3 regions of the Pantoea sp. X-Soil-OKNW-713 genome follow, and region 1 is predicted to be linked to each of the others. Evidence: predicted binding sites of a transcription regulator. Region 1 holds the regulator's gene; each other region holds the start of a gene.

Region 1 (5,955 bases):
CTGATTTGCGGTGCATTAAGCATCGTGACCGTCAGCCTGAAGCGCGCCGGCATCCCGCTGTACCTGGATAAAGAAGGCAACGGCGATAACTTTATCAACCGCATTTTGTGGAACCTGATGATCGCCATTCCACTGGTTGCGGCCCTCGCCTCCTGCATTGGCTATCTGGCGACTGCGCAGGCACTGCTGGCACGCCTGGAAACTTCCGTCGGCATCTGGTTCTTCCTGCTGGTGATTTACCATATTGTTCGCCGCTGGATGTTAATCCAACGCCGCCGTATCGCCTTTGACCGCGCCCGCCAGCGTCGTGCAGAGATGCTGGCCAACCGTGCGCGCAGTGAAGAGGATAAAGAGCAGCCTGCCACCAGCATTGAGGGCGTGGGAGTGGAAGCGGATGAACCCATCATCGATCTGGATGCTATCAGCGCCCAGTCGCTGCGCCTGGTTCGTTCGATTCTGACCCTGATTGCCCTGGTGTCGGTGATTGTGTTGTGGTCGGAGATTCACTCGGCGTTCGGTTTCCTCGAAAATATCCGCCTGTGGGATGTCAGCACCACGGTGCAGGGGGTGGAAAGCATCCAGCCAATTACCCTCGGTTCGATACTGATCGCCATTCTGGTGCTGATTATTACCACCCAGTTGGTGCGCAATATGCCTGCGCTGCTGGAGCTGGCGCTGTTGCAGCACCTGAGCCTGACGCCAGGTACCGGCTACGCCATCACCACGGTGACCAAATATATCCTGATGCTGATTGGCGGACTGATTGGCTTCTCGATGATTGGCATTGAATGGGCGAAGCTGCAATGGCTGGTCGCCGCGCTGGGTGTTGGTCTGGGCTTCGGTTTACAGGAGATTTTCGCCAACTTCATTTCTGGCCTGATTATCCTGTTCGAGAAGCCGATTCGTATCGGCGATACCGTCACCATCCGCGATCTCACCGGGAGTATCACCCGCATCAATACCCGTGCGACCACCATCACCGACTGGGATCGCAAAGAGATTATCGTGCCGAATAAGGCGTTTATTACCGAGCAGTTCGTTAACTGGTCGCTTTCCGATTCGGTGACGCGTGTGGTGCTGACTATTCCGGCACCGGCTGGGGTGAATAGCGATGAAGTGACCTTGATCCTGAAACAAGCGGCCGAACGCTGTACCTATGTACTGGATACGCCGCCCCCGGACGTGTTCCTTGTCGATCTGCAACAAGGTATCCAGTTGTTTGAACTGCGAGTCTACGCCGCCGAAATGGGCCACCGCATGCCGCTACGCCATGAACTGCATCAGCTGATTTTGCATGGTTTTGCCGAGCACGGTATCGAAATGCCCTTCCCGCCTTTCCAGGTTCGTATGGAAACCCTGGGCAAGAAAAGCCCGGCCAGCAATGGCACACCAGCGGCACGTAATTATAAGTCGGGTGGATTGTAAAAATGAGGTGCGCAGTGGATGCGCACCTGGTCAGTTTATTTCACAAACTCTTCGCCCTGAGCGATATCTTTCTTCAGCGTATCCAGCATGCCGGTTAACGCCTGTTGCTCAAAGGCGCTGAGCGGTCCGAGTGGACGGCGCTCCACGATACCGGTTTTGCCCAACAACAGTGGCTGCGAGAAGAAACGCGCGTATTCGCCATCCCCTTCCACATAAGCACATTCGACCACGTTCGCTTCCCCTTGCATGGCGCGTACCAGCGACAGGCCGAAACGTGCCGCAGCCTGACCCATTGACAGGGTCGCTGAGCCGCCACCGGCTTTGGCTTCCACCACTTCCGTACCGGCGTTTTGGATACGTTTGGTGAGATCCAACACTTCCTGCTCACTAAAGCTAACGCCTTTGACCTGCGACAGCAGCGGCAGAATGGTGACGCCAGAATGCCCCCCGACCACGGGTACGTCGATCTCGCCGGGTTGTTTGCCTTTTAACGCCGCAACAAAGGTGTTGCCGCGGATAATATCCAGGGTAGTTACGCCAAACAGCCGGTTTTTGTCATACACACCCGCTTTCTTTAGCACCTCTGCCGCAATCGCCACCGTGGTGTTAACCGGGTTAGTGATCACGCCAATTAAGGCCTTGGGTGCAGTGCTCGCCACCTGCTCAATCAGGTTACGAACAATGCCTGCGTTAACGTTAAAGAGGTCGGCGCGGTCCATGCCGGGTTTACGTGCCACTCCGGCGGAAATCAGCACCACATCGGCTCCCTTCAGTGCGGGCGTGGCATCTTCACCACTAAAACCCTCAACTTTCACTGCGGTAGGAATATGGCTGAGATCCACAGCCACACCCGGCGTAACCGGGGCGATGTCATAAAGCGAAAGGGCTGAACCTGCGGGTAATTGGGTCTTAAGCAACAGTGCTAGCGCCTGGCCAATACCACCAGCGGCACCGAGAACGGCAACTTTCATCCTGGACTCCTTATTAAGGTGGGGCAGAGATCTGCCGGGTTTCCATCGGGTTACGAGTTTAATCAACTTCTCAGGCGATAGCGACAATACCCGTCGCGCTATTAACACTGACGCCGCAATACGGCTCCCGAGACATCCACACTTCAGAAGTCGCCTGAATGATCATAGGTCGCAGCCAGAAGACAGGGGTCGGCAATGATCAGTCATTTTGTTGTTACCACTTCAATAATATAACAACATTGCAACCTTCGCTTTTGCGCGCCACGCCGCGATTTTGGCGTAGCGGTAAATCTCTGTTATGATCGCCGCCCTCGCAGCTTATCCCGGCGAACCTCTCACCTGTTTATTGCATAAAAATTCATTTAAATGCATAATCATTTATCTGCATGGGCTTGTTGCCCAACGCATCCCTCTTTTTATTGGTAACCTATGCGAAACCCATCTAAACAAGACGACCTGGTTAAGGCGTTCAAAGCCCTCTTGAAAGAAGAGAAATTCAGCTCTCAGGGTGAAATTGTGCAGGCGTTACAGGAAGACGGCTTCGAGAACATCAATCAGTCAAAAGTTTCTCGTATGCTTACTAAGTTTGGCGCGGTGCGCACGCGCAACGCAAAAATGGAGATGGTTTACTGCCTGCCAGCCGAACTGGGTGTACCGACCACGACCAGCCCGCTGAAAAATTTAGTGCTGGATATCGACTACAACGATGCTCTGGTGGTGATTCACACCAGCCCCGGCGCAGCGCAGCTCATCGCCCGTTTGCTGGATTCGCTGGGTAAAGCCGAAGGCATTCTCGGCACTATCGCCGGTGATGACACCATCTTTATTACCCCCGCGCGTGCTTTTACCGTGAAACAGCTCCATGACGCTGTGCTGATGTTATTCGAACAAGAGCTATAAAACCCTGCCCGCTACCGGCAGATTACCTGCCGGTAACAACTCGGCCATTCCCTTTACCCGCCGTCACGCTTGAAGCAAAATCCTCAAGAAACAATACATTAAGTATATTCTCGTCCGTTCTCACGCCCTGTGACAATTGGTAGGACCTTTTATCCCGCTTAACCTTTCGCGCTATTTTACACTGCTTTACATATCAACATCAGCCATATACCCCACTCGCAGCGTATCAGCCAGCTGGATCAACCGTAATATTTCGCACAGAAAGATAAAATGACATAGGTCATTGTTTTTACATGTAATTAACAGGTGTTGTGCAGAAACCAGGCGGTTTTTATAACACTCAGTTATTAAAAGTTGTCATAAGGACAAAGAATAACAACCAAACATTATTAGCAGAATATTAATTTCATGAGTGATTAGATCTATACTTCTTTTCGTGATGCAAATCACACCAAACAAAAAGAGAAAAAACAGAAGACGAGGAAATAATCATGAAAGTTAAAACTACTATCGCAACCATGAGCATTCTATCTGCCCTGTCATTTGGCGCTTTCGCCGCAGATTCTATTAATGCTGATCAGGCAATGAATCTGCAACCGGCCGGCACCATCAGTGTCAGCGGCACGGCTGGTTCGCCGATGGATATCCATCAGCAACTGAGCGAAAAAGCAGACCAGCAAGGTGCTAAAGCTTATCGCGTGATCGAAGCGCGTAATGACAACACCTACCACGCGACTGCTGAACTTTATAAATAAGTTCGCCGAAACAAGACGCAATGTGAAAGGCAACCCATTTGAGACGCGATTGCGCTCAGGTTGCTGACCCAAATTCAGGAGAGTGAATCATGAAAACTAAATTATCTATCGCAGTGCTGAGCCTGGCTTCCGTTCTTTCTTTCGGTGCCAGCGCAGCAAGCCTGATTACCAATGAGCAGGCAGACACCATGAATCTGCAACCGCTGAACCAAACCATCAGCGTGAGTGGCCGTGATGGCGACCAGAACAACATCCGTCAGGAACTGTCCGCCAAAGCCGATGCTCAGGGTGCCAGCCACTATCGCATCATTGAAAACAATCAGAATGACACCTACCACGTCACTGCTGAACTGTACAAATAATCGATAAATGATTATCCGGCGCCCAAACGGCGCCTGGATATGAATCGACGACCCGCTACCCACTTACCACCGCAGGTTGTTGATTGTAATGAGGAGACGAACAATGAAAATCAAAGCAACCATCGCAACCGCTAGCCTGCTCTCACTGTTGACCTTCGGTGCCTCTGCGGCACAACTGGTCACGGCGGAACAGGCTCAGAATATGCAGCCTGCGGGGACAGTGACCATCAGTGGTACTGCCGGTGCACCAATGGATTATCGTGCTCAGCTGTCGCAGAAAGCCGATGAACAGGGTGCCAGCGCCTATAAAGTGATTGAAGCCCGCACCGGCGACAACTATCACATCACTGCTGAACTGTATAAGTAATTCCTCGTCAACTGCTTGACGAACCCTTTGGCCCCGCTCGCCGGGGCCCTTTTTGCGTTACTTCACATTAAAGCGGAGCTGGCCATCCAGCTCCTCTTCTGCTTCATCAAACAGCAAAATCAACGCCCCATAGCGACGCTTCTGTCCTGACCCTAAGTGAATAAACTCAATCTCCAGCGGTAACGGCATTTGCTCGCCTGTCACCACTTCCCAGAGATCGTCCAAATCAGTAATCGCCAGATCCGCCAGCGCAAAACGGTCACTGAACTGGCGGAAGAAGTGCGCCTGATCGACGATTTCATCGAAATCAAAACGTTCGATTCTCATCATGACGACTCTCTTTTCTGTACCACTGCCCATTAAACCGGGTAGCCTGCGTTGATATGTTTGTGTTGCTGCGGGGGTGTGGATGCCCTCCTTCCCCCCTGACAGTTTGCATCCCGTCAGGAAAGTATAGATGGCATTACCGGTGGGTTTTGTGAGAGTGAGCCACCGCATCACGCGGTGGCTGGTTTCAGATTTGAATCAAGGTGTTCTGGTACTTACTCAGCATGTTGGCTAAACGTTTTACCGGCTCCGTTACGCTGCTCGGTGCCGCATAGTGCTGGAGTTTCTCCTGATAGACATCCAGCTCGCGTAACAACTGCTCAAAATAGACACGTCGTTTATCATCGCTACGCGTCGAGATCACCTGGTCAGCAGTGGATCGCAGCTGGCGGTGATAGGCGGAGAGATCTGCATTGATCGGCACCTCGGCATTGCGTAAGCGTTGATGGCCGATAATCAGCGTCAGCGCGATACGGTATTTATTGATATCGCCGGGGAACAGATTGAGCAGCAGAAACAGTTGCTGATACAGCGCTGGTAAGTGATTCTCGCGACGACGCGCCTGATTGGTGGTCATCGCCGCCACCGCCGCATACATAAAGCGATTCAGCAACTTACGTCCGGTACGCGCCTTAGATTTGTCACGAATCAGCAGAATCACCATCATCGCCACAAAACATCCAATCACCTGGCCCAACACGTTGTCGAGAAACACGTTGAACTCGAACTTCATCGGGTTATCCAGTACCAGCACGTTGATGGTACCAATCAGGGCACCTAACGTTCCCAGTTGGCGACGCTGGACGAAGATGCCGCCAATAAAGCCCAGCAGACCAATCGCGATGCAA
Region 2 (5,955 bases), 300 kb from region 1:
TTTACGAATTTCATCGGTGTGCCAGGCCTGGGCAACCAGTTGGCGCAGACGGCGCATTACCTGGTTGTATTCATATTCGGTGATATCGCTATGGTCGAGTTGTTGCAGGCAGCTATTCACCTCAACCAGCTTATGAATCAGCGTCCGACGCGTGATCTCGGTTGGGTGCGCAGTCAGCACCAGCTCCAGCGACAGTGACTCAATCGCCGCGCGGATATCGCTCTCATTCAGGTCTTTCTGCTGCTTCAGGCGATCGAAGGTGCTTTTCAGCAGCTCCGGGTGGTTGGCACCTTCGCCACTGCGCGCAATGGTCTGATATTGTTCAGCCACGTTGGTAAGATTCAGGAACTGGCTAAATGCACGCGCCACCGGCAGCAACTCGTCATTGGACAGGTTTTGCAGCGTGGACAGCAGTTCCTTACGATGAGTGTCATTTCCGGCACGGGATGACTTAGAGAGTTTGCGGATGGTCTCCACCTTATCGAGGATGTTCTCTCCCAGTGCATCCTTTATCGTATCCCCGAGCAGTTTGCCGAGCATACTGACATTACTTCGCATTGCGGAATATTGTTCGTTCATGTGACCCTGACACCCTTATCGTCTTTTTAATTCATATACCCAACGGGCATAACTTCGTCTTTTATCTAGCCACGTATCGCTCTGTTCGTCAATTGCCTTAAACTGACGAAATTTCGCTGCTAAATGCTGGAAATTCAAAGAATTTAACCAGAGCGAAGCGAGATAAGTTATTCTTATTATCAAATCCCGAACATTGACGGGGCATTTTGCTGATTAAACAGTGAAATGCCCCATCGATTGTCCATCAGTGACAAAAATGATGGACAACCTGCGTGATGAGCGCATGGGTTGGCTTAATAAATGCGGTATCAATAAATTCATCAGGCTGATGGGCCTGATTGATAGAACCGGGGCCTAACACCAGCGTTGGGCAAAGTTGCTGAATAAACGGTGCTTCGGTGCAGTAGTTCACCACTTCGGTCGGCGTACCCAGCAGTTTTTCCACCACTTTCACCAGTTCATGGTCGACCGGGCACTCGTAACCCGGAATCGGCGGATGCAGTTCACCGACGGTCAAACGACCCGGCCAACGCTCACTCACCGGAGCCAGCGCTTCATTCAGCAGACCATCCAGATCACTCAGGGTTAACCCCGGTAACGGTCGAATATCCATATGTAGTTCACAGCAGGCGCAAATACGGTTAGCCGCGTCGCCGCCGTGAATATGACCAAAGTTCATGGTCGGGTACGGAATGGCAAAACCGTCATGGTTGTAACGGCTTTTCAGCGTATTACGCAGCTGCATCAATTGGGTGATGGATTCATGCATCAGCTCAATGGCGTTCACGCCGCGTGAGGGATCGCTGGAGTGGCCCGATTGTCCCTGAATACGAATCACATTGGAGAGATGGCCTTTGTGCGCGCGTACCGGTTTCAGCGAAGTCGGTTCGCCGATGATGGCGCAGTCCGGGCGCAGCTGGGTGGATTCAGCGAAGTACTTCGCGCCTGCCATCGTCGTCTCTTCGTCGGCGGTGGCAAGAATGTAGAGCGGTTTGCTCAGTTTGGTCACGTCAACGTCACGCAGCGCATCCAGAATAAAGGCGAAGAAGCCTTTCATATCTGCCGTGCCTAAACCGTAAAGCTTGTTGTCATGCTCAGTCAGGGTAAAGGGGTCGCGCGTCCAGCGGCCATCATCGAACGGAACCGTGTCGGTATGGCCTGCTAATAATAAGCCACCTGCGCCGGAACCCATGCGCGCCAGCAGGTTAAATTTATGCCGTGTACCCGGTACAGGTTGCACTTCAGTATCGAAGCCAAGATCGCGAAACCAGCCCGCCAGCAAATTGATTAAAGTTTCATTGCTCTGATCGAGCGCGGCGTCGGTGGCGCTGATCGATGGTGTGGCAATCAGCTGGCGGTAGAGTTCGATAAAAGGTGGTAATTTTGTCTTCACTGTTGACGGTCCTTGGGTTAGGATGTATCAATATTCATGCATTAATAGTGAATAAAAATACATTAACGTCGTCTGCATGTGAACAGTAAATCTTTGCAAACGGCATCGTGGGCAACGGGGCAAGGCCGCGACCCGGAACGTGTGACTGTAATAAGGTATACAGCCTGATGTTGAATACGCTGATCGTTGGTGCCAGTGGTTACGCTGGCGTAGAGCTTGCCACCTACCTGAATCGCCATCCGCATATGAACATAACCGCTTTAGCGGTTTCAGCGCAAAGCCCGGATGCCGGAAAGTTACTTTCAGACCTGCATCCGCAGTTGAAAGGTATTGTCGACCTGCCATTGCAGCCGCTGAGCGATGCCGCTGAGTGGGCGGATAAAGTCGATGTGGTGTTCCTCGCCACCGCACATGAAGTCAGTCACGATCTGGCGCCGGAATTCCTGAAAGCCGGTTGCGTGGTATTTGATCTCTCCGGTGCGTTCCGTGTTAACGACGGTGCTTTCTACAATCAATATTACGGTTTCACCCATCAACACGGCGACTGGCTGGACAAAGCGGTTTACGGCCTGGCGGAATGGCAGCACGAAAAAATCAAAGAAGCCCAGCTGGTGGCGGTACCGGGATGCTACCCGACCGCCTCTCAACTGGCGTTGAAACCGCTGGTGGAAGCGGGCCTGCTGAATCAAGACCAGTGGCCGGTGATTAACGCGACCAGCGGCGTCAGCGGTGCCGGGCGTAAAGCCAGCGTCACTACCAGTTTTTGTGAAGTCAGCCTGCAACCTTATGGCATCTTCAATCATCGCCACCATCCGGAAATTGTTGCCCATCTCGGTACGCCGGTGATCTTTACGCCGCATCTGGGCAACTTCCCGCGTGGCATTCTTGCTACCGTCACCTGCCGCCTGAAACCGGGCGTCAGCGAACAGGACGTGGCAGAAGCTTTCCATAACGCCTACCACGACAAACCGCTGGTGCGTCTGTATAAGAAAGGTGTGCCGGCGTTGAAAGGTGTGGTTGGCCTGCCATTCTGTGATATCGGTTTTGCCGTGCAGGGTGAGCACCTGATTGTGGTTGCCGCAGAAGATAACCTGCTGAAAGGTGCTTCTTCGCAGGCGGTGCAGTGTCTGAATATTCGTTTCGGCTTCCCCGAAACACTGTCTCTGATTTAACGGGCGAGTAAGTAAACCATGACCAATCCTCTGATTATTAAACTGGGTGGCGTCCTGCTGGATAGCGAAGAAGCGCTGGCTCGCCTGTTCGATGCGCTGTTGGCGTATCGTACCGAGTATCAACGTCCGCTGATCATTGTGCACGGTGGCGGCTGCCTGGTGGATGAGCTGATGAAGAAGCTCGCGCTGCCGGTGAAAAAGAAGAACGGTTTGCGCGTGACGCCAGCCGATCAGATTGACATTATTACCGGTGCCCTGGCGGGTACGGCGAACAAAACGTTGCTCGCCTGGGCGAAGAAGTATGGCATCAACGCGGTGGGCCTGTGCCTGGGTGATGCGGGTCTGGTAAATGTGGCGCAGTTTGATGAAGAACTGGGCCACGTCGGTAACGCCACACCGGGCAACCCGGCATTAATCAACACCTTGCTGGGCGCGGGTTATATGCCGGTGATCAGTTCCATCGGGATCACTGATGGTGGCGATCTGATGAACGTCAACGCTGACCAGGCGGCGACTGCGCTGGCGGCCACCATTGGTGCCGATCTGGTACTGTTGTCTGACGTCAGCGGCATTCTCGATGGCAAAGGTCAACGCATCGCAGAGATGACGGCCGCGAAAGCGGAACAGCTGATCGCCCAGGGCATTATTACCGATGGCATGATTGTTAAAGTTAACGCAGCGCTGGACGCGGCACGTACTCTGGGCCGCCCGGTGGATATTGCCAGCTGGCGTCATGCTGAACAGCTGCCAACTCTTTTCAACGGCGTGTCGATTGGCACCCGGATTCTCGCTTAACGATACTGATTCAAGGATTACGAAATGCAAACGCAAGGCATCAAAAAAATTGTTCTGGCTTACTCCGGTGGCCTTGATACGTCTGCCATCATTCCATGGCTGAAAGAGAACTACGGCGGCTGTGAAGTGGTCGCGTTCGTGGCGAATATCGGTCAGGACCCGGCAGATCTGGAAGGCGTTGAGAAGAAAGCGCTGCAATCCGGTGCCTCTGAATGTCATGTGGTTGACCTGCGCGAAGAGTTCATCAGCGAGTACGTTTACCCGGTGCTGCAAACCGGTGCGCTGTACGAAGGCACCTACCTGCTGGGTACCTCAATGGCGCGTCCGATTATCGCCAAAGCGCAGGTTGAGCTGGCGCTGAAAGTGGGTGCCGATGCCCTGTGCCACGGCGCCACCGGTAAAGGTAACGACCAGGTACGTTTCGAAACCACCTACACTGCACTGGCGCCACAGCTGAAAGTGGTAGCACCGTGGCGTGAATGGAACCTGCGTTCGCGTGAAGCGCTGCTCGACTACCTGAAAGAGCGCAACATCCCGACCACCGCGTCGCTGGAAAAAATCTACAGCCGTGATGAAAACGCCTGGCACATCTCCACCGAAGGTGGCGTGCTGGAAAGCCCGTGGAACGCACCGAACAAAGATTGCTGGGTGTGGACCGTTGACCCGCTGGAAGCACCGGATCAGCCGGAAAACGTCACCGTGACCGTGGAAAAAGGTCGCGTGGTTGGCGTTAACGGCGAGAAGCTGAGTCCGTTCGCCTGTCTGGAAAAACTGAACGCGCTGGGTGCGAAACACGGCGTAGGTCGTATCGATATCGTGGAAAACCGTCTGGTCGGCATCAAATCTCGTGGTTGCTATGAAACCCCGGGCGGCACCATTATGGTTAACGCGCTGCGTGCCGTTGAGCAGCTGGTGCTGGATCGCGACAGCTTCAAATGGCGTGAGCAGCTGGGCCAGGAGATGTCATACGTGGTGTACGATGGCCGTTGGTTTGCACCGCTGCGTCAGTCCATCCAGGCGGCGGCTGAGTCCCTGGCTGAACTGGTGAACGGTGAAGTGGTTCTGCAACTTTACAAAGGTCAGGCGACAGCGATTCAGAAAAAATCGATCAACAGCCTGTATTCAGAAGAGTTTGCGACCTTCGGAGAAGACGAAGTGTACGATCACCGTCACGCGGGTGGCTTTATCCGTCTGTTCTCACTGTCTGCACGCATCCGTGCACTGAACGAGCAGAAGAAGTAATTCCGCACCAACGACATAGTTTCAAGGGCGGCTACGGGCCGCCCTTTGTTTAACCGTATTCAGGAGTATTCAGATGGCACTTTGGGGTGGACGCTTTACCCAGGCAGCAGACCAACGCTTCAAACAATTCAATGATTCGCTGCGTTTTGATTATCGCCTGGCGGAGCAGGACATCATCGGTTCCGTCGCCTGGTCAAAAGCGCTGGTGACGGTTAATGTTCTGAGCAGCGACGAGCAGCAGCAGTTGGAGGCGGCGCTGAACGCGTTGCTGGCCGAAGTGCGTGCCAATCCTGAGCAGATTCTGCAAAGCGATGCCGAAGACATTCATAGCTGGGTCGAAGGCAAGCTGATCGACAAAGTCGGCGCACTGGGTAAAAAACTGCATACCGGTCGTAGCCGTAACGACCAGGTCGCCACCGATCTGAAACTGTGGTGCAAAGAGCAGGTTGCAGTGCTGTTGGATGCCACTCGCGAGCTGCAAAAAGCGCTGGTTGCCACCGCCGAAGCCAATCAGGATGCAGTGATGCCGGGTTATACCCATCTGCAACGCGCCCAGCCGGTGACTTTTGCGCACTGGTGCCTCGCCTATGTCGAAATGCTGGCGCGTGATGAAAGCCGTTTGCAGGATACGCTGAAGCGCCTTGACGTCAGCCCGCTTGGCTGCGGCGCACTGGCCGGGACTGCATACGAGATCGATCGTCAGCAACTGGCGGGCTGGTTAGGTTTCGCCTCCGCTACGCGCAACAGCCTCGACACGGTATCTGACCGTGATCA
Region 3 (5,955 bases), 3.3 Mb from region 1:
CAGGGCAAAGTGCTGGGTGGCGGCGGTGTGGCACCCCTGGCGTGTAGCGCGCCGGATATTTGTGAATTACAGAAGATGTACTTTCTGCCGGAAGCGCGCGGTTTTGGCCTGGCCCGCGATCTGGCACTACGCGCGATGGATTATGCACGCCAGCAAGGTTTCCGTCGTTGCTATCTGGAAACCACCGCCAGCCTGACGCGCGCCATTAAGTTGTATGAATCGCTGGGTTTTACCCTGATTGATACCGCGATGGGCTGCACCGGGCATGTGGATTGTGAAGTGCGTATGCTGCGTACCCTGTAATTATTCCGTCCCGTAGCGGCGCGATTTATCGCGCGGATTTTATAAGGTTGGCACACCGCTGTGAAAACGCAGCTCGGTATCCGGTTCGCTGATTAAGCGCCCTTCCGTCTCACCAATCGCGCGCACGCGTGGCGCAATATCTTTCGGCGAAATCTGCGCCGCCAGCGTCAGGTAATCCTGGTAATGACGCGCTTCGGAACGCAGCAGCGAGATATAAAACTTCTCCAGTTGCTCATCCAGATACGGTGCCAGGCTGGCGAAACGTTCACAAGAACGCGCCTCGATATAAGCACCGCAAATCAGCTTATCTACCAGGGTATCCGGCTCATGAGTCGTGACCTCACGCAGCAACCCTTTGGCGTAACGACTGGCGGTAATCTTGCGATACGGCAGACCGCGCGCCTGCATAATTTCCCAGACCTGATAAAAATGGTGCAGCTCTTCTTTAATCAGCAGCACCATCTTTTCCACCAGATCATCCGCCCACGGCAACTCATTACGCACAATGATGCTTTTGGTCAGATTTTTGTGGGCGTTGATAAAGTTGCTGTCGTGATCTTCGCCAAAAATAAAATCTTCGTAGGGCTTCAGCCACGCCAGAATAGCGTCACCACTCGGCTTGTCAGCCACATATTTACGAATCAACCAGACGGCGGTTTGCGCGGCTTTTAACTCACAAACCATATGATCGGTGAGTAGCAACGTCAGGTTTTCCGGCTTGCGTGCTTCATCAATCCACGCCTGTGGTGTGCGGCAATGCAGAAACTGATGGATAGGTTCTAATAGCGGGGCGTTTTTCATGAATGTCTTTATCTGCGGGGAAAAAATACGGGCAGCAACGCGGCTGCCCGTTCATTTTTAGTGACGTACACCGTCGTCTTCATCATCAATGAAGTCGCCGTCATCATCTTCGTCTTCCGCGTCCGGGTCTTCGAAGTAGGTGCCCCAACCGTCGTAATCTACGTTGTATTTGCCCGCCAGATTCACCAGTTGCTCAACCTGCGCATCAATCAGCTCGGGTTTCAGCGCGGCTTCGCTCAGGATGTCGACACACATCACCGTGCTGCCATCTTCCAGCTCCAGCTCTTCCGGTTCAGTCACCTCATAACCCAGCTTGAAGGCATCTACCGCCGCTTTTTCCAGCGAGTCAAAATTGTTGCAGGAAAGATGGTGCTCGATGGTGTAGAGGGCATCAGGATCGCTGCCATCTTCCAGTAATTCATCAATGATCAACCGCGTCTCTTCGCGTTGTTCTTCCAGCAATGCTTCGTATGCCATGGGGATATCCTCAAAATGTTCGGCAATGAATGCAATTATTTTCCCACACTGCCTCGCGCGCCACTACTCAAAACAGAAAGTTTCTTAACGCCGGGGTTGAAAATGCATATTCATACGGTTAGATTGAATTTTAATTCATTTATGATCCCCACACGGAGCGCTGTATGAGTCAGCTGAACCAACGTCATTTCCTGAGATTGCTGGACTTCACCCCAGCAGAAATTGATTACCTGTTAAGACTGGCCGGTGAATTAAAACACGCAAAGAAAAACGCCAGCGAAACGCAGTACCTGAAAGGCAAAAACATCGCGCTCATCTTCGAAAAAGACTCGACTCGTACCCGTTGCTCTTTCGAAGTTGCCGCTTACGATCAGGGTGCTAACGTGACTTACCTCGGCCCAAGCGGCAGCCAGATCGGCCATAAAGAGTCGATGAAAGACACTGCGCGCGTGCTCGGACGTATGTATGACGGTATTCAATATCGTGGTTATGGTCAGGCGTTGGTGGAAACCCTGGCGGAACATGCCGGGGTGCCGGTCTGGAACGGTCTGACCACCGAATTCCATCCAACTCAGTTGCTGGCGGATCTGCTGACGATGCAGGAACATCTGCCACAAAAATCGCTGAACCAGATGACGCTGGTGTACGTTGGCGATGCGCGCAATAACATGGGCAACAGCATGCTGGAAGCAGCTGCGATGGTCGGGCTGGACCTGCGTCTGGTGGCACCGAAAGGCTGCTGGCCGGAAGAACAACTGGTGGAACAATGCCGCATCGCAGCGCAAAAAACCGGTGGCAAAATCACGCTGACCGAAGATATCGCCACCGGCGTGCAGGGTGCCGATTTCATCTACACTGACGTGTGGGTCTCGATGGGGGAAGACAAATCCGTGTGGTCTGATCGTATCGCGCTGTTGCGCCCGTATCAGGTAAACAGCGCGATGCTGGCGTTGACCGGCAATCCGCAGGTGAAGTTCCTGCACTGCCTGCCAGCGTTCCATGATGACCAAACCACGCTGGGACGTCAGATGGCTGAGCAGTATGGCCTGAACGACGGTATGGAAGTCAGCAACGAGGTGTTTGAATCGGCACACAGCATTGTGTTTGACCAGGCAGAAAACCGCATGCACACCATTAAAGCCGTGATGGTGGCAACGCTCGGCCAGCCCTGACTCAGGCGGGAGCAAACGATTACCTCGCGTGCGATTTTTGCTTGATGCAAAGCAGTGAATGCGTATAATGCGCCACAATTTGCCGGGAGGAAGCATGCAACAGCGCAGCGCACAATTTGACGCTCAATTACGCCAGAAAGCTGGCGGCGCACCTGTTTCTTTCCGTCATCAATCGATCGCAAATCAAGCCCCTTAAGCAGGGGCTTTTTTTTGTCCGTCATCCGGCAGCGCAGAGGAGAGAGCTATGGCCAACCCGCTATATCGTAAGCACATTATTTCAATTAACGATCTCAGCCGCGCTGAGCTGGAGCTGGTACTGCATACCGCCGCGCAGCTCAAGGCACACCCGCAGCCGGAGTTGCTGAAACACAACGTCATCGCCAGTTGCTTCTTTGAAGCCTCAACGCGCACTCGTCTGTCGTTTGAAACCGCCATGCATCGCCTTGGTGCCTCGGTCGTCGGTTTTGCCGACGGCAGCAACACCTCGCTCGGTAAGAAAGGGGAAACCCTCGCCGATACCATTTCGGTGATTGGTACCTATGTCGATGCCATTGTGATGCGCCATCCGCAGGAAGGCGCGGCCCGTCTCGCTACCGAGTTTTCCGGCGGCGTGCCGATTCTCAACGCCGGAGACGGGGCTAACCAGCATCCGACGCAAACCCTGCTCGATTTGTTCACCATTCGTGAAACCCAGAGCCGTCTGGATAACCTGAATGTGGCAATGGTGGGTGACCTGAAATATGGCCGTACCGTGCACTCCCTGACTCAGGCGCTGGCGAAGTTCGATGGCAACCGGTTCTTCTTTATCGCCCCTGATGCACTGGCGATGCCGTCTTACATCACCGATATGCTGGATGAGCAAAACATTCGCTGGTCGCGCCATGACAGCATTGAAGAGGTGATGCCGGAACTGGATATCCTGTACATGACGCGCGTGCAGAAAGAGCGTCTCGACCCGTCAGAATACGCCAACGTCAAAGCGCAATTTATTCTGCGCGCCAGCGACCTGGTGGGCGCACGCGACAATATGAAGGTGCTGCACCCGCTGCCACGAATCGATGAGATCACCACGGATGTCGACAGCACACCGCACGCCTGGTATTTCCAGCAGGCCGGGAATGGCATCTTTGCCCGCCAGGCGTTGCTGGCTCTGGTACTGAATCGCGATCTGGCCCTGTAAGGAGGAAAACAGCATGACACACGATAACAAATTGCAGGTTGAAGCCATCAAACGCGGCACGGTGATTGACCATATCCCGGCGCAGGTTGGCTTTAAATTACTGTCGCTGTTTCGCCTGACCGAAACCGATCAGCGCATCACCATTGGTCTGAATCTGCCTTCTGGCGAAATGGGGCGTAAAGATCTGATCAAGATCGAGAACACCTTTCTCACCGATGATCAGATCAACCAACTGGCGGTGTATGCCCCTCATGCCACGGTCAACCGTATCGACGAATATGAAGTGGTGGCGAAGATCGCCCCGACACTGCCGGATCGCATCGAACGGGTGCTGACCTGCCCGAACGGCAACTGTATCAGCCGCAGCGAGCCAGTGTTCTCCAGTTTTGCCGTGAAAAAACGCGACGATGAAGTGCAGCTGAAGTGCAAATATTGCGAGAAAGAGTTCGCGCACCATGTAGTGCTCGGTCACTGGTAATCGTCGGCATCGCCCCTATAATGGGGCGATCTTTTCATGCCGTCGGGAGCACTGGCGGCGCATTTTCTTAAGGAGAAACAATGTCTCGCGAAATCAGTACCGAAAAAGCACCGGCAGCGATTGGTCCGTACGTACAGGGCGTGGATCTCGGTAGCATGATCATTACCTCCGGCCAGATCCCGGTTGATCCGCAAACCGGCGCAGTGGCTGACGATGTGTCTGCTCAGGCGCGTCAGTCGCTGGAAAACGTGAAGGCGATTGTTGAAGCTGCCGGTCTGAAAGTGGGCGACATTGTGAAAACCACGGTGTTTGTCAAAGACCTGAATGACTTCGCCACCGTGAACGCAACCTATGAAGCGTTTTTCACCGAGCATAACGCCAGCTTCCCGGCTCGCTCCTGCGTGGAAGTGGCGCGTCTGCCGAAAGATGTGAAAATCGAAATCGAAGCCATCGCGATTCGTCGTTGATGCCCCCCGTAGCGGCGCGATTTATCGCGCGGATTTTTCCCGCATAGCGCACGAAATCGCGCGATAAATCGCGCCGCTACATCCTGGGTTATTTGACAGAACGCAGCAGTTTCTCCAGCGGGCGTACTAACGCCAGTACCGTCTCATCCTGCACCAGGGCAGCGTCATCCAGTTTCTCTTGCATCTGCGCTACTTCTCCCGCGCCATACGCCTGATTACGCTCCAGCGTCGCGACCAAATCCAGCCCCATGCGGCAGAGAATTGCCACCTGCTGTACCTGCGGTTGCAGCGCATGCAGTTGATAGTTATGCAGCGTCAGCGGCAGCACCCGGTCGCTGTTACTTAGCCAGCGTTGCAATTGCTGGCGAATCACATTAGCGGCCTGCCGGTTGCCCCGATTAGCGATCAAGGCATCCACCTGCTTGTCCAGCAAACGCACCGCTTCGCTCTCGGCGGGCAGAATATCGGCCAGACGGTTAAGCGGCTCGAAATAGTTATAGTGGCCTGCCTGGAATTTCAGATGCTGCCGCGTGTAATATTGTGCCGGTTCCAGCACCTCACTCAGCACGCGCAGTGGGGTAATATCGGTGCTGTTCGCCAGTCGCATCATCTGTACCTCCGCCTGCTGATGTTGTTGCAGACCAACGGATATGGCACCCCAGCGATCGATGGCGCTCAACCGCTGATACATATTATCGCTGTCATTCACATCGGCAGCAGACCACAGGCGTTCCGCCACCACAAAGGTTCGTGGCCACAATTTGGTGTCAATAATCTGGCTATTGACGTTTTCCGCCCACAGCGCCGCTTCACCCCCTTTCAGGTTTTCGCTTAACTGCTGCGGGCTGGGCAACGAAGGAGCAATCCCGCTGGGTACTTGCGCCAGACGCCCCCCCTCGGTGGGATAACGGACATTGCCCACCAGCATATATCCGGTCAGTTTGTTGTCCGTCAACGTCACCACCGGCTGCACTTCCCCCATCCAGGTATCCACCCGGAACGTGACCTGGCTGGATGACAACCAGTCAACCTGCTGCACCAGGCGCCGCGCTTTGCCGTTAAAGTCAATAAAACCAC

Evidence for each region. Region 1 encodes ArgR, which controls arginine synthesis, uptake and breakdown. Its sites were predicted from a motif close to ANTGAATAAAAATACANT; they were not measured.
Region 2: argC (N-acetyl-gamma-glutamyl-phosphate reductase) is a predicted target of ArgR. The motif match lies at 2,019-2,036, and genes of this name have one in related genera.
Region 3: argF (ornithine carbamoyltransferase) is a predicted target of ArgR. The motif match lies at 1,704-1,721, and genes of this name have one in related genera.

Annotation. Positions count from the first base shown of each region.
Region 1 covers NZ_AP035995.1:3,955,994-3,961,948, forward strand. The annotation lists gene mscM (miniconductance mechanosensitive channel MscM) at 1-1,425, shown strand, start outside; gene mdh (malate dehydrogenase) at 1,461-2,396, opposite strand; gene argR (transcriptional regulator ArgR) at 2,826-3,296, shown strand; gene yhcN (peroxide/acid stress response protein YhcN) at 3,788-4,051, shown strand; gene AC6I8R_RS18405 (YdgH/BhsA/McbA-like domain containing protein) at 4,141-4,413, shown strand; gene yhcN (peroxide/acid stress response protein YhcN) at 4,517-4,780, shown strand; gene AC6I8R_RS18415 (barstar family protein) at 4,838-5,107, opposite strand; gene aaeB (p-hydroxybenzoic acid efflux pump subunit AaeB) at 5,295-5,955, opposite strand, start outside.
Region 2 covers NZ_AP035995.1:4,252,803-4,258,757, reverse strand. The annotation lists gene ppc (phosphoenolpyruvate carboxylase) at 1-579, opposite strand, end outside; gene argE (acetylornithine deacetylase) at 824-1,972, opposite strand; gene argC (N-acetyl-gamma-glutamyl-phosphate reductase) at 2,140-3,144, shown strand; gene argB (acetylglutamate kinase) at 3,163-3,939, shown strand; gene AC6I8R_RS19890 (argininosuccinate synthase) at 3,964-5,181, shown strand; gene argH (argininosuccinate lyase) at 5,255-5,955, shown strand, end outside.
Region 3 covers NZ_AP035995.1:636,245-642,199, reverse strand. The annotation lists gene AC6I8R_RS02885 (GNAT family N-acetyltransferase) at 1-303, shown strand, start outside; gene miaE (tRNA isopentenyl-2-thiomethyl-A-37 hydroxylase MiaE) at 343-1,104, opposite strand; gene rraB (ribonuclease E inhibitor RraB) at 1,162-1,581, opposite strand; gene argF (ornithine carbamoyltransferase) at 1,746-2,753, shown strand; gene pyrB (aspartate carbamoyltransferase) at 2,998-3,933, shown strand; gene pyrI (aspartate carbamoyltransferase regulatory subunit) at 3,947-4,411, shown strand; gene ridA (2-iminobutanoate/2-iminopropanoate deaminase) at 4,492-4,878, shown strand; gene AC6I8R_RS02850 (beta-N-acetylhexosaminidase) at 4,967-5,955, opposite strand, start outside.